Regions from separate parts of the Streptomyces sp. NPDC001410 genome, predicted to be linked through region 2. Evidence: riboswitches for the same ligand, from Rfam matches in the RefSeq annotation. Region 2 holds a riboswitch; the other holds the start of a gene.
What was found. A riboswitch is a leader RNA that binds a small molecule or an ion and turns the genes downstream of it on or off. The one in region 2 is predicted to bind cobalamin.
Positions count from the first base shown of each region.

Region 1: linked by a shared signal. The riboswitch ahead of ACFY3C_RS07815 (CbtB-domain containing protein) and the one ahead of ACFY3C_RS15835 (cobalamin biosynthesis protein) in region 2 are both predicted to bind cobalamin.

Region 1 is NZ_JBIAWE010000003.1:259,477-264,127, forward strand. Features, by position in the region: gene ACFY3C_RS07810 (MMPL family transporter) at 1-1,873, shown strand, start outside; cobalamin riboswitch at 1,990-2,132, shown strand; gene ACFY3C_RS07815 (CbtB-domain containing protein) at 2,169-2,390, shown strand; gene ACFY3C_RS07820 (CbtA family protein) at 2,412-3,164, shown strand; gene ACFY3C_RS07825 (hypothetical protein) at 3,257-3,610, shown strand; gene ACFY3C_RS07830 (histidine phosphatase family protein) at 3,617-4,195, opposite strand; gene metE (5-methyltetrahydropteroyltriglutamate--homocysteine S-methyltransferase) at 4,321-4,651, opposite strand, start outside.
Region 2 is NZ_JBIAWE010000006.1:418,387-423,037, reverse strand. Features, by position in the region: gene ACFY3C_RS15845 (anion permease) at 1-953, shown strand, start outside; gene ACFY3C_RS15840 (hypothetical protein) at 982-1,209, shown strand; cobalamin riboswitch at 1,451-1,593, shown strand; gene ACFY3C_RS15835 (cobalamin biosynthesis protein) at 1,693-2,637, shown strand; gene ACFY3C_RS15830 (cobyric acid synthase) at 2,634-4,217, shown strand; gene cobN (cobaltochelatase subunit CobN) at 4,214-4,651, shown strand, end outside.

The DNA.
Region 1 (4,651 bases), on a different contig from region 2:
GCAGAAGGTCGTCCCCGGCCAGCCGTCCAAGGACGGCAGGTATGACCTGACCCTGGTGCAGATGGACAGCAAGAACGCCGGCCAGCCCAAACAGATCGACGCGGCCAAGGTGTTGCGCGACGACGTCAAGGAACTGGCCAAGGGCACGAACCTCGACGTCAAGCTCGGTGGCTCGGCCGCGCAGGCCCTGGACCAGCAGGACTCGTCCAAGCGGGGCCAGGCACTGATCGGTATCGGCACCTTCGCGATCATCCTGGTCACCCTGCTGATCATCTTCCGTGCGCCGATCCTTGCGATCCTCCCCCTGGTCCTGATCGGCCTGGTGTCGGCCGTCGCCAACGGCCTGATCGCCTACGCCACCAAGCTGTTCGACCTGCAGGCCAACAGCTCGATCTCGTCGATCCTGATCGTCGTGCTCTTCGGCGTGGGCACGGACTACTTCCTCTTCCTGATGTTCCGCTACCGCGAGCGCCTGCGCGCCGGCGACGAGCCGAAACAGGCCATGATCAACGCGGTCGACCGGGTCGGCGAGGCCATCGCCTCGGCCGCCGGAGCGGTCATCATCGCCTTCCTCGCGCTGGTGCTGTCCACGCTCGGCTTCCTCAAGCAGATGGGCCCGGCACTCGCCATCGCGGTCGCCGCCACGCTGGTCGCGGGCCTGACCCTGATCCCGGCCGTGGTCTCGCTCATCGGACCGAAGGTCTTCTGGCCCTCCAAGTCCTGGCAGCGGGAGCCGGAGAACGCCCGGTTCGCCGCCCTCGGCCGCGGCGTGCAGCGCCGTCCGGCGCTGACCGCCGCGGTGTCCGGCCTCGTCCTGGTCGCACTGTCGCTCGGCACCCTCGGCTTCAACGCCACGTTCGACCTGGCGGCGGGCTCCATGCCCAAGACCAAGGAGTCCATGGTCGTCCAGGACGAGATGCAGAAGGCGTACTCGGCGGGCGCCGCCGCACCCACCGACGTCTTCCTGTCCAGCACCGACGGCCAGCAGCTGGACAAGTCCGGCCTGGACGCGTACGCGCAGAAGCTCGGGGCTGTGGACGGCGTCGCGAACGCCCGCCTTACCCAGCTGAACAAGGGCGGCACCACCGCCGACTTCACCGTCACGCTCAAGTACGAGGCGTCGACGGACAAGGCGATCGATGCCGTGGGCGAGGTGCGCGACGTCGCGCACTCCGACGCCCCCAAGGGCACCGAAGCCGTCGTCGGCGGCATGTCCTCGATCTACAAGGACATCGCCACGGCCGTCAATCACGACTACCGGACGGTCTTCCCCGTCGCCGCCCTCCTCATCATGATCATCCTGGGGCTGCTGCTGCGCAGTGTGGTCGCCCCCTGGTACCTGATGGCCTCGGTGGGCCTCGGCTTCGGTGCCACCCTCGGTGCCACGGTCTGGATCTTCCAGGAGGGGCAGGGGCACTCGGGTCTGATGTTCATGCTCCCGGTGATCATGTACCTGTTCGTGGTCGCCATCGGCACCGACTACAACATCCTCATGATCGCCCGGCTCCGCGAGGAGGCCCGCGAGGGCCGCGAGCCCCGCGAGGCGGCCGGCATGGCGCTCCGGCACGCCGGGCCGACCGTGGCGGCGGCCGGCTTCATCCTGGCGGCTACCTTCGCCACCATGATGCTGGCGGGCAACTCGCTGCTGACGGAGATGGGTTTCGCGGTCTCCTTCGGCATCGCGGTCGCCGCCTTCGTGATGGCGATGTTCTTCACGCCGAGCCTCACCGCGCTGATCGGCCACGCGGCGTGGTGGCCGGGCCACGGGGACCAGGCACGGGAAGCGGCCGGTGCCGGATCGCCTGACACCGGTTCGGTTCCCGGCCAGAACCGGGACACGGTTGCACCCGATCCGTCGGGCCGCCGCGGCTAGCGGCACGAGGACGGAGCAGGTCTGCCGGGCCGCACAGCCCGGCAGACCCGACCCGCCGTCATCGCAGCGGCCGACGCGAGAGGAAGATCACGAAGGACGACGCGGTCTTGGCCATGCACGCGCCACGCGGTACGGTCTGTCCGATATCGACGACGGCGAGACGGAAGCCGGTGGGAATCCGGAACGGTCGCGCCACTGTATGCGGAACACCCCTGGGTGTCCCGTGAGTCAGACCCGTGGCCGTCGTCATGTGCACCACCGAGATGGGACGCGAACTCCCAGAGGAGGTCCTGCCATGGCGCAGACCGTCGCCCAGCCGACAGCCACCACCCCCGCCGTTCCCGCCACGCTGCCGCTCAAGGCGATCGCTCCGTGGGCGGTCTTCTTCGGCATCCTCATGCTCGTCCTGCTGTACTTCGTCGGTGCCGAGCAGGGCGCCACCTCCGTGTTCAACGGCACGGACGTCCACGAGTGGGTGCACGACGCACGCCACCTGCTCGGCTTCCCCTGCCACTGACGCGAGGGACGCCGCTCAGCCATGAACTCCGCAACCGTGAGAAACCTTCTCGTCCGGGGCATGCTCGCCGGCCTGGCCGCCGGCGTGCTCGCCCTGGTCGCCGCCTACTTCCTGGGTGAGCCGAACGTCGACAGCGCGATCAGCTTCGAGGACGCCCACACTCACGAGCACGGGATGGAGGTCGTCTCCCGCTCCCTGCAGTCCACCCTGGGCCTCGCCACCGGTGTCCTCGTCTACGGGGTCGCCTTCGGCGGCATCGCCGCGCTCGCCTTCTGCGTCGCGCTCGGCCGTGTCGGCCGCTTCAGCCCGCGGGCGACCGCACTGCTGCTGTCCGGCTGCGCGCTGCTCGCCGTGTACGTCGTCCCGTTCCTGAAGTACCCGGCCAACCCGCCGTCGGTCGGCGAGCCCGACACCATCGGCAGGCGGACGACCCTGTACTTCCTGATGATGCTGCTCAGCGTGCTCCTGGCGGTCGCCGCCACCATCCTGGGCAAGCGCCTCGCACCCACCCTGGGCACCTGGTACGCGACTGTCCTCGCGGTCGCCGCCTTCGCCGTCGCGATCGGCCTGGCCTACGCCTTCCTGCCGGTCGTCAACGAGGTGCCGAAGGACTTCCCGGCCACCCTGCTGTGGCGGTTCCGCCTCTCCGCACTGGCCATCCAGGCCGTTCTGTGGGGCGGATTCGGCCTGCTCTTCGGCGAGTTGGCCGAGCGGCAGCTGAACCCGAAGCCCGCGACCGCCGCGTCCGGGCGAAGAGTTCCCGCCACGCACTGATCCCTTCAGGACACGACAGGGCCCTTCGGAACCGTCCGGGGGCCCTCTCGCGTTTCCGGGACACCGGCGGAGGCGACGAGCGGAGGAGCCGAGTGGCCAGACAACGTCCCGAACCGCGCCATATCACGCTCGGCGGACGTGAGGCGGTCGCCCTGACCATGGAGGAGTACGCCCAACTCATCGCCAGCCGACGCCAGATCGGCGGCCAGAGCGCGCGCGTACGGGTGCTCGCCCAGCAGGTCAAGCGGACCGAGAGACTGCTCGACGAGCTGGAGGCCCTGGTCGGTGGCCCAACGACCGTATGCGGCACCCGGGATGAGGGCCCGGGCCGGCGGGCGATGCCCGACTGCCACGTCAACCACGGCACGACCGGCGACACGGACACCGACTGCCTGCGGTGCGCGATAGCGGCACTGTTGCGTCGCCATCGGGACGCGACCTTCTGACCGCTGTCACTCGCCAGGCTGGGCGAGGCCGTGTCCGAGCCGCACGTTCCAGCGCCCGGACCGGCCGGTGACCTCCGTCGCCGTGAGCGGCGGGACGTCGAGGCGCCAGAACGCCGCCTCGGGTGCGCCCAACGCGTGCACCACCACAGCCCGTACGACCTCGGGCTCCACCACGGCGATCGTCCTGCCGTCCGCCGGCCCACTCGTCTCCAGCCAGCGCGCGACCCGCGCACACAGCTCCCGCACCGACTCGCCGCCATGCGGTGCAGCCCCGGGATCGGCCAGCCAGCGGGCTACTGCTTCCGGCTCGACGGCACCGACGTCGTCCAGCGTCCGCCCTCGCCACCGGCCCACGTCCAGACCCGAGAGCTCCGGTTCCACCGAGGCGTCGAGGCCGAGCGCGGCGGCCGTCTCCCGGCAGCGCACGCTGGGAGAGGCGAGGAGGCGGCCTGCTGCGGGCAGGGACCCGGCCGCCGACCTGGCCCGTGCCGCCGCGCTGTCCTCGATCGAGTCGCCGTCGTCGAAACGGGCCCGCCGCAGCGAGGGCGTGGTCGCGGGTGAGATGAGAGTGACACGGCTGGTCACGCGGTTTTTCCTCCTGCTTCCGCCGCGGGGCGGGGTGTCCTGGACTGCGTGCCTACGACGGTACGGGCATGCGTTGCGGCCGTGCAGACCCGCCCCGGTCGGTACGGCCGGGGCGGGCTCGGTGACTAGATCTCCGTGCGCACGGTCCGAGCCGCGGCGACCAGGTTCTCCAGGGAGGCCCGTACCTCCGGCCAGCCGCGGGTCTTGAGCCCGCAGTCCGGGTTGACCCACAGGCGTTCGGCGGGGATGGCCTTGAGCCCGAGGCGCAGGAGGTCGGCCGCCTCGGCGGCGCCGGGCACGCGCGGGGAGTGGATGTCGTAGACACCCGGTCCGGCCTCGCGCGGGTAGCCGTAGGCGGCGAGTTCACGGGCGACCTGCATGTGGGAGCGGGCGGCTTCCAGGCTGATGACGTCGGCGTCGAGGGCGTCGATGGCCTGGACGACGTCGCCGAACTCG
Region 2 (4,651 bases):
TGGGACTGCCGTCCAGCTCCTCGCACGCCCTGATGGGCGGCCTGATCGGCGCCACCGTCGCCTCCGCGGGCTTCGGTGCCGTCCACAGTGACGTGCTCGTCACCAAGGTGCTGCTCCCGGCGGTCGCCGCGCCGATCGTCGCGGGTCTCGCCGCGATGCTGGCCACCCGCTTCTCCTACGGCATCGGCAAGAACGCCGACGGCGAGGCCACCCGCAAGGGCTACCGCGCCGGTCAGATCGCCTCCGCCGGTCTGGTCTCCCTCGCCCACGGCACCAACGACGCGCAGAAGACGATGGGCATCATCACCCTCGCGCTGATCGCGGGCGGCGCCATCGCCCCCGGCTCCAACCCTCCCATCTGGGTCATCCTCTCCGCGGGTCTGGCGATCGCGCTCGGCACCTACATCGGCGGCTGGCGGATCATCCGCACCATGGGCAAGGGCCTGACCGACCTCGAGCCGCAACAGGGCTTCGCCGCCCAGACCAGCGCGGCCACGGCCATCCTGGCCTCCTCGCACCTCGGCTTCTCCCTCTCCACCACCCACGTCGTCTCCGGCTCGGTGATGGGTGCGGGTCTGGGCCGCAAGGGCGGTGTGGTCCGCTGGTCCACCGCGACCCGCATGTTCATCGCCTGGGCGCTGACCCTGCCGGCCGCCGCGCTGGTCGGCGCGGGCGCCGAGTCCGTCATGGACCTGGGTGACTGGGGCACCGCGGCCGTCGCCGTCTTCCTGGTCGGCGCCAGCGCCGCGATCTGGAAGATCTCCCGCCGCGAGGTCGTCGACCACACCAACGTCGTCGACGACACGGAGGAGCCGGCCGGCGTGGTGACCACCGCCATCGCCGCGGTGACCCCGCCGCCCGCGGGCATCGTCGCCGAGGACCTGTCGGTCACGATCCCGGCCCAGGCCACCACCGAACCGGCTCCGGCGACTCCGCCGGCCGCCGCAGTCTGACCGCCCGGAAACTGAAGGAAGCATCCCCATGAAGATCGACTGGGCGGCTCTCGGCTCCGTCTTCGGCGTCAGCCTCGCGTTCACGGTGGGCCTGGTGGCCCTGTTCACCCTCGGCGTCAACGGCCTGTCGCGCCGCGAGAAGGCCACGGCGCAGGGTGGGTCCGCGGCGCTGGCCGTGACCGGTGCGTACGTGTGCTTCGCGGCTTGTGCGGCCGCGGTGGCGTACGGGATCTATCTGATCGTGGCGAAGCCCTGACGCGTAAATCCTCATCGTCCGCCCTGTCGGCACCGATTCAGTCGGAGCGACAGGGCGGACGTGTGTCCGCCGCGGCCTGGACGCTCTTGCAGGCGATCACGGTCCGTGAGCGCGAGCGGGATCCCCGCATGCCGTCCGAGGGAGCGGAATTCACCGCAACCCGGTCGCTCGGCGCCGCCCGGCGGGCCGGCGATGTGGGCCTCAGCACAGTCCGGCTTCCCAGGTCAAAGGCAAGTTGACGGCCCTTCCGGGCGCGTGGTGGACTGCCCGGGCCATGTACGGCGGCAGGAGAGGAAGCCGGTGCGAATCCGGCGCGGTCCCGCCACTGTCACCGGGGAAGAAATCCCCGGGAGCCAGGAACTCTCACCGCCGGTCTCGTCGAACCAGGGCGTGGACACCCTGAGTGAGGACATATCGCCATGCGCGGCTGCCGATTGAGGTTCAGTAACCAGGCCCTGCCTGCCCCGACGGCCGGCTGAGCCGATGGGTGCCGATCGCTTCTACGCGTACGGCGCCGCCGCCGGCCTCGTCGGCGACCTGGTCCTCGGCGATCCGCGCCGCGGGCATCCGGTCGCCGCGTTCGGGCGGGCTGCCGCCGCCGTGGAACGCGCGCTGTGGCACGACCACCGCGGCTGGGGTGCGCTGCACACCGCCGTGTGCGCCGGAGGCGCCGTCGCGCTGGGGGCCGTGGCCGAGCGGGCAGTGCGCCGCTCCCCCGTCGCTTCCGTCGCGCTGACCGCCGCCGCCACCTGGGCCGTGGTCGGGGGTACTTCGCTCGCCCGGGAGGCGCGGACCGTCGGGCGCGCGCTGGAGGCCGGGGACGTCGAGGCGGCCCGGGCGCGCCTGCCGCATCTGTGCGGGCGGGATCCGCAGGCCCTCGACGCCGACGGGATCGCCCGAGCGGTCGTGGAGTCCGTCGCCGAGAACACCTCCGACGCCGTGGTGGGTGCGCTGGTGTGGGGTGCGGTGGGCGGGGTGCCGGGGCTGCTGGGGTTCCGGGCCGTCAACACCCTGGACGCGATGGTGGGGCACAAGTCGGCCCGCTTCCGGCGCTACGGCTGGGCTTCCGCCCGGCTCGACGACGTCGTCGGGTGGCCGGGGGCGCGGCTGACCGCCGTACTCGCCGCCGCGGCCGGACCGGACCCCCGCGGCGCGGTGCGTGCCTGGCGGGCGGACGCCCGCAAGCACCCGAGTCCCAACGCCGGGCCCGTCGAGGCCTCGTTCGCGGGTGCCCTCGGTGTCCGGCTGGGCGGGACGCTCTCCTACGGCGGACGCGTCGAACACCGGCCCGTACTGGGCGGGGACACCGGCCGGGCGGTCCGGGTCACCGACATCGACCGGGCCGTACGGCTCTCCCGCCGGGTCGGCCTGCTCGCGCTCGGCGTCACGGTCGCCGCGCGCCGACTCGTGAAGGGACGTGGCAAGTGAACGGTGGTCTGCTCGTCGCCGGCACCACCTCCGACGCCGGCAAGAGCGTCGTGACGGCCGGGATCTGCCGGTGGCTGGTGCGCCAGGGCGTCAAGGTCGCGCCCTTCAAGGCGCAGAACATGTCCCTCAACTCGTTCGTGACCCGGGAGGGTGCCGAGATCGGGCGGGCCCAGGCCATGCAGGCCCAGGCCTGCCGTGTCGAGCCGACCGCGCTGATGAACCCCGTGCTGCTCAAGCCCGGTGGCGAGCAGAGCAGTCAGGTGGTGCTGCTCGGCAAGCCGGTGGGCGAGCTGAGCGCGCGCGGCTTCTTCGGGGGGTCTGGGGGGGCGTCCCCCGGGAAAAGGCTGCACGGGGGGCGCCAACAGCAGCTGCTCGGCACGGTGCTGGACTGTCTGGCCGAGTTGCGGGGCACGTATGACGCGGTGATCTGTGAGGGGGCCGGTTCGCCCGCGGAGATCAATCTGCGGCGCACCGACATCGTGAACATGGGGATCGCGCGGAACGCGCGGCTGCCCGTGCTGGTGGTGGGCGACATCGACCGCGGAGGCGTGTTCGCCTCCTTCTTCGGGACCGTCGCGCTGCTGTCCCAGGAGGACCAGGAGCTGGTCGCCGGGTTCCTGGTGAACAAGTTCCGCGGGGATGTCAGCCTGCTGGAGCCGGGGTTGGACATGCTGCACGGGCTCACCGGGCGGCACACCTACGGCGTGCTGCCGTTCCGGCACGGGCTCGGCATCGACGAGGAGGACGGGATGGGGGTCCCCCCGCGCGAGCGAAGCCGAGCGTGGGGGAGGGTCTCCCTGCGCGGGACCGTGCGGGAGTCGAACACCGCCCCGCCCGTCGGCGAGGACGTGCTGCGGGTCGCCGTCTGCGCGGTCCCGCTCATGTCCAACTTCACGGACGTGGACGCGCTGGCCGCCGAACCGGGCGTCGTGGTGCGGTTCGTGGACCGGCCGGAGGAGCTGGCGGACGCGGACCTGGTCGTGGTCCCGGGCACGCGCGGGACCGTACGGGCGCTGGAGTGGCTGCGGGAGCGGGGCCTCGCGGACGCACTGGTGCGCAGGGCCGCCGAGCAGCGCCCGATTCTCGGTATCTGCGGCGGCTTCCAGGTGCTCGGCGAGCACATCGAGGACGAGGTCGAGTCGCGCGCCGGCGCCGTTCCCGGACTCGGCCTGCTGCCCGTGCGGGTGCGGTTCGCCCGCGAGAAGACCCTCACCCGGCCGGTCGGGAAAGCCCTCGGCGAGCGGGTCGAGGGGTACGAGATCCATCACGGGGTCGCCTCCATAGAGGGCGGGGAAGCCTTCTTGGACGGCTGCCGGGTCGGTCAGACCTGGGGCACGCACTGGCACGGCTCGCTGGAGTCGGACGGTTTCCGGCGGGCCTTCCTGCGCGAGGTGGCGGCCGCCGCGGGGCGCCGCTTCGTACCGGCCCCCGACACCTCGTTCGCCGCGCTGCGCGAGGAGCAGCTCGACCGGCTCGGCGACCTGATCGAACAGCACGCGGACACGGACGCGCTCTGGCGGCTCATCGAGTCGGGCGCGCCGCAAGGACTGCCTTTCATTCCACCGGGAGCGCCCGCATGAGCACAGTGTTGTTGTTGTCCACCGCCGACACCGATCTGCTGGCGGCCCGGGCCTCCGGCGCCGGCTACCGGATCGGGAACCCGACCCGGGTGGACGTCGCCGAGGAGCTGCCGGGCCTCGTCGAGGGCGCGGACATCGCCGTCGTACGGCTGCTGGGCGGCAAGCGTGCCTGGGAGGACGGGCTGGCCGCGCTGCGGGCGTCCGGCGTGCCGACCGTGCTGCTGGGCGGCGAGGCCGTGCCGGACGCCGAGCTGATGGCCGAGTCGTCCGTACCGGCGGGCGTGGTGGCGGAGGCCCTGAAGTACCTGGTCGAGGGCGGGCCCGCGAACCTGACCGAGCTGGCCCGGTTCCTGTCCGACACCGTGCTGCTGACCGGCGAGGGCTTCGAAGAGCCGCGGAAGATGCCCGAGTACGGCGTGCACGGCTCGTACGAG